Methanococcus voltae PS: one gene and its partner. Each later gene encodes a partner of the first gene's protein in a complex. Links are inferred from orthologs where the notes say so. Each region holds a gene or a part of one and is shown on either strand. Other genes may lie near its edges.

Evidence for each region.
Region 2: the proteins of wtpA (region 1) and wtpB are in contact, whole or in part, in a crystal structure (PDB 2ONK), measured with the Archaeoglobus fulgidus proteins. The link is inferred for Methanococcus voltae PS from one-to-one orthologs. Residues at the interface, in WP_010877608.1 of Archaeoglobus fulgidus: Arg75, Glu79, Leu80, Arg144, Ser202, Glu203, Arg204, Lys209, Met213, Ile214, Arg215, Leu224, Glu226, Ser227, Gly228, Glu229; in WP_010877607.1 of Archaeoglobus fulgidus: Asp44, Pro45, Ala46, Leu107, Gly111, Ser112, Ser113, Lys123, Val125, Asp126, Tyr208, Tyr209, Leu216, Glu219, Arg220, Tyr221, Leu222, Ser223, Glu224, Gly225.

Annotation. Positions count from the first base shown.
Region 1 is NZ_JANUCQ010000001.1:63,987-66,965, reverse strand. The notes cover bases 56-2,953. They hold wtpA (tungstate ABC transporter substrate-binding protein WtpA), read left to right. Parts: upstream 56-930; coding sequence 931-1,977; downstream 1,978-2,953. Other genes in these bases: M2325_RS00300 (NAD(P)-binding protein), read left to right, coding at 2,245-2,953; pdxT (pyridoxal 5'-phosphate synthase glutaminase subunit PdxT), read left to right, coding at 117-695. In the rest of the region: more of M2325_RS00300, read left to right, coding at 2,954-2,979. UniProt on the Methanocaldococcus jannaschii protein: Part of the ABC transporter complex WtpABC involved in molybdate/tungstate import. Binds tungstate and molybdate.
Region 2 is NZ_JANUCQ010000001.1:194,918-197,842, reverse strand. The notes cover bases 82-2,925. They hold wtpB (tungstate ABC transporter permease WtpB), read right to left. Parts: upstream 1,969-2,925; coding sequence 1,195-1,968; downstream 82-1,194. Other genes in these bases: hypB (hydrogenase nickel incorporation protein HypB), read left to right, coding at 2,360-2,925; M2325_RS00980 (ATP-binding cassette domain-containing protein), read right to left, coding at 88-1,047. UniProt on the Methanocaldococcus jannaschii protein: Part of the ABC transporter complex WtpABC involved in molybdate/tungstate import. Probably responsible for the translocation of the substrate across the membrane.

The DNA of each region.
Region 1 (2,979 bases):
TTTTATAAAATCTATTCCTGCATATTTTTTTATAGTATTATTAATTATGAATATTTATAAAATAAACATATTATTGTAAAGATTATAATTAAATTAAGCAAAATAAAGGTTAAATTATGACTACAACTAAAAAAATAGGAATTTTAGGAATACAAGGCGATGTAGAAGAACATATTGATTCAATTTTAAAATTGGGTTATGAAGCTATAAGAGTGAGAACTATTTCAGAGCTAGAGGGTATTGATGCTTTAATAATCCCCGGTGGTGAAAGTACCACAATGGGTAAAATAATGGATAAATATGGATTCATCGATAAAATAAGAGAACTTAATCTTAAAAAAAATATTCCAATATTAGGGACTTGTGCAGGGATGGTTCTTTTATCCAAAGAAACAGGCATTGACCAACCTCTTTTAAAATTAATGGATGTTTCAATCGATAGAAATGCTTATGGCGGTCAGGTTGAAAGTTTTGAAAAAGAGATAGAACTAGATGGAAATGTGGTTCATGCCGTATTTATAAGAGCCCCCCTTGTAAAAGAATTAATGAGTGACGAGATATCCGTAATTTCTAAAAATGAAAATAGAATTGTAGGAATTATCCAAAATAACTGTATGGCAATTTCATTCCACCCTGAATTATCAGAAAATGGAATTATTGTTTACAAATATTTCTTTGATAAGTTTTTGAAATAAAATATTTTTAATTTTAATTTATTCTAATTTTTTATTTTTATTATTTTTTAAACATTTTTTTTCAAATAAGTATCGTATTTATTACATTTTTATCGAGATATTAAAATGTTTATTAACATATATTACACCAAAATAATATCGTAATATTTATATATTAACCATATAGATGTATTATTTATTACATATTATATCAAACTAAAATTCTATTAAATACTATATTATATATGGTGATAACTTGAATAAAAAGTCCCTTTTATTAACTTCAATCTTAGGGATTTTTCTTGTATTAGCTTTTAGTGGCTGTACGGACCAGCAAACACCTGCTGACAGTACAGATTCTGAAAAAATAGAAGGCGTTGTTAAAATATTCCACGCAGGAAGTTTAGCAGTTCCTTTTGAAGAATATGAAAAAGCTTTTGAAGAAAAATACCCCGATACAGATGTTCAAAGAGAATCAGCAGGCAGTGTTGCATGTGTTAGAAATATTGTAGAATTAAATAAAAAAGCTGATGTGTTAGGTTCAGCAGACTATTCATTAATACCTAAAATGATGTATCCTGATTACGCAGACTGGTACTTAATGATAGCTAAAAATGAAATTGTTATAGCATACACTAACAAAAGTAAATTTACCAATGAAATAACTTCTGACAACTGGTATGAAATATTCCAAAAAGATGGAGTTAAATACGGTTTCTCAAGTGCTAACGATGATCCATGTGGTTACAGAACCCAAATGGTTATTAAATTAGCTGAAAAAACATACAATGACAATACAATATACGAAAATTTAATTAAGAAAAATTCAAACTTCAACGTTGAAGAAAAAGACGGTAGCTTTGTAGTTAAAAGCCCTGCTGAAATAACAGTTAATACCGACAAAATCTTCATGAGAAGTAAAGAAGTAGATTTATTAGGCCCTCTTGAATCAGGTGCTTACGACTACTTATTCATATACAAGAGTGTTGCAAACCAACACAATTTAGAATATGTTGAATTACCTGACGAAATCAACCTAGGTGCTTACGACCAAGCTGAAAACTACGCTAGAGCAAGTATCTTAATTGAAAGTCAAAACAAAACAATTGCTGCTGCACCAATCGTATACGGTGTTACAGTACCTACAAATGCAGAAAATAAAGCTGCAGGTGTAGCATTTGTTAAATTCGTTCTCGAAAACCCACAAATATTTGAAAATGCAGGACAACCTGTTATTAAACCAGCAATTGGAAACGGAAATGTTCCAGCGGAATACGACGGTTTAGTTGAAATGGCTGCATAATTAAATAATTAAATAATATTTATTTTTCTTTTTTTATTTATTTTAGTGATATGTTAAATATTTAAAAATCTAATAAAACATGTTGAATTATCTTTTTAAGCAATTGTTGAATTAATAGTTTATTTTTATAAAAATCCTTATTTTAAGATTATTTACTTCAGAATGTATAATCTATATATAAAGAATACACCATACAATAATTATAATAATAATTTTTACAAAATATTTGAAAATTTTAAAAGTATTAGATGATTATAAGGTGCTATTATGAAAATAGGGATTATTGGAGCTGGATTAGGGGGTTTATTTAGTGCAGCAATATTATCAAAAAAACATGATGTAACAATTTACGAGAAACTTCCATATATTGGAGGTAGATTTACAAATTTAGACTATAAAGGCTATCAATTAACAACAGGCGCCCTGCACATGATACCTCATGGTGCAAATGGTTTTTTCGGACAGTTGGTTCAAGAGTCAAACTGCGGTGCAAAAATAATCAATTCAAATCCCGATGGACTTTTTAGGATTAATAATACAAATTATGGTTTTGAAGAGCTGAAAAAACTTGTAAGCTTTAAGGATAAATTAAAAGCTTTAAAAATGTTAGCAGATTTAAAATTAGGTACTGTCGATAAAGACATTTCATTTGGTACCTTTTTAGAAGGGATATCAATAGCTGAAAAAGTAGGTAATTCATTTTCAGGCTGGGCTTTAAGCTTATCGTCATACGAAACTCCAATGGACGAAGTTATGGCAATAAGCAAATACTACCATAAATTTGGAGGTCCCGGTATCCCATTAGGTGGCTGTAAAGGCATAATTGATGCTTTAGAGCAAGTTATCTTACAAAATGGAGGAATAATCCATAAAAATTACATTGTTGATAAAGTATACATTCCTGAAAATTACCAAGAAAAATGTACAATAAATGACGAAAATGAATTTGATATAATAATAAGCAATGCTTCACCAATCATAACCCAAAAAATTAGTAATTTA
Region 2 (2,925 bases), 130 kb from region 1 along the record:
AAATTTAACTAAAAATAAAAAAATCTAAAATAAAAATGGATAATAAAAAATGGATAATAAAATAAAAATAAAATTAAAAATAATATTTTAGATGCGAATCATATTTTCAAAATCAATGGATACACTATCGCCCGATTTAATATCAAAATCCTCATCACAAATACATTTTAAATTTTTATTGTTGTATGAGACACTTACTGTTTTATAGTATCCAAAATCAATAAAACCATTTACAATTCCATATTTTTGGTTGTTTAAATTAGTACTAGTACTTTTAGGAGCATTGGTATTTTCAACAGCTTTAATTTTAACATTTTCAGGAGAAATTGCCAATTTTGTATTATTTTCAGATACTATATTATAACCTAAAAATTTAGCAATCTTTTCATTTTTTGGCTTTTTAAATATCTCTTTTGTTCCAAAATCATTCAATTCTCCGTCAATTACTATGGCGATATTTTCCCCCAAAGTCCTTGCCTCTACAAAATCATGCGTAATATGAATTACAGGGGTTAATTCACTTATTTTCTTCAATTCGTCCATTACAGTATCTTTAATGTGTATATCCAATGCTGAAGTAGGTTCATCGAGTAATAAAAGTTTAGGATTTAACACCAAAGCTCTTGCTAATGCAGTCCTCTGTTGTTCCCCACCACTGAGTGTTTTTGGCGTTCTTTCTAATATATGGGATATATTTAAAAATTCTGCAATATCCTTTATTTTTTTATCGGCAGTTAGCTTACCAATGTTCCGAATAGTCATTCCATATTTTATATTCTTATAAACGTTCATATTTGGGAATAATGCGTAATTTTGAGGTACATATCCAAAATTTCTGAGTTCTGGTTTTAAATCAGTTATATCTTCATCATCATAATAAATTTTACCGTTATCTACATCCAAAATTCCTGCGATACACTGAATAATTACGGACTTTCCAGCACCACTTGGACCCAAAATTACACAATATTTGTCACGCAATTCAAACGAAACATTTTTTAATTGAAATTCTTTCCATGACTTGGATACATTTTCTAATTTTAACATCCTTACACCAAATTAACCATTATAAATTTAATTAATGCAATACATTATACAAACACATGCCATATCGCTATTATTTTCTAATTTTAATTTTATGTATTATCCTTATTATTATTTAGTTCTTATTTAGTTCTTATTTTTTATTTCCTTTTAATTTTTAACTTTTTTATGTCTTACAAGCCTAAATATTGTAAATAACAATATGCTTACAATAATCATCAACACAGAAATTGGTTTTGAAGCGGATAAACCGAATTGGTTGAATCTATCCATAATGAGTACAGGTGTTGTTTTAGGGAAATAAGCAACTATTAATATTGCACCTACCTCACTTAAGCCTCTTGCATATGTCAAAATACTTCCAGAAACTAAGTTATTCTTTATAATCGGTAAAGAGACGTTAAAAAACGTTTTAAATCTGGATGCGCCCAATGTTCTTGAAACGTGTTCTAATTCCTCGTCCACCATTTCAAAACCATCTCTTGCACTGTTTATCATAAATGGGATTCCTACGTATAGCATTACTGCTACAATCCCCCAAAAATTATCCACTATTTTTAAACCAGCGTTAGTTAAAAATTCGCCGATAGTGCTCCCATAAAAGAATGAAAGTATCATAATACCCACTACGGAGTGAGGTATTGCCATAGGAATGTCAATTATACTTTCAATTAAACTTTTACCTTTAAAGTCATTTCTTGCAAAAATATACGCTAGAGGCACACCAAATACTAAAGCCAATAACGTACTCATTCCTGCTGCTTTTAAACTTATTTCAAGTGATTTAATAACTTCTTTATCCATTATAGCCCCTGAAACGTCTCCAGGATTTAATAACATAGTTATCAAAGGCAATGAAACAAACAATAAAATAAATATCGATGCGGACAGGAATACCATGTAAAAACTTTTATCTATCTTCATATTATCACAAATAAAGGGAATAAATTAGTACTGTAAATAATGCTTAATGTAAATTTTGTTAGGAATATAATATAAATAAATCGAAATATATTTGCGTAACTATTTTTAATAATATAATTTTTAAACTATATGAAAGTTTAGTATTTATAATTAATTTTAGTGGTATTTTAACAGGATATAATTAATAATATTATTAAATACATTGATTATATATAAAATAAAAACTAAGATAATTAACTGGCTAAATTAAATATTAAATAGTCTAATAACTAATTTAATAAATAATTGAAATATTGCTATAACAAATAACTAAATAATTACTTTAACAAATATTTAACAAATTAAGAATAAATAAATTAATTGGATTACTAAATTTAAATTTGGTGATATATTGCACTTTGTTGATGTTTTGACAGTTGGGAAAGATTTATTAAAAGCGAACAAAAAAAATGCCGATAAGAACAGAAATTTATTAAAAGAAAACAATGTCGTGGCTTTTGACTTTATGGGGGCAATTGGTAGTGGTAAAACATTATTAATTGAAAAATTAATTGAAAATCTAAAAGGAGACTATAATGTCGCTTGCATTGCAGGAGATGTAATTGCAAAATTCGATGCTGGTAGAATGGAAAAGCATGGCGCTAAAGTAATTCCATTAAATACAGGCAAAGAATGCCACTTAGATGCACACCAAATCGGTCATAGCCTAGGAGACTTAGATTTAAAAGACATAGATATCGTATTTATTGAAAATGTGGGTAATTTAATATGCCCTACAGATTTTGATTTGGGAACTCATAAAAGAATAGTTGTAGTTAGTGCCACCGAAGGTGACGATACTGTTGAAAAACACCCTGAAATATTTAAAACAGCTAATTTAACAATTATTAACAAAATAGACCTTGCTGAAGCAGTTGAAGCAGACCCTAAAAAGATGGAAGCTGATGCAAAAATAAT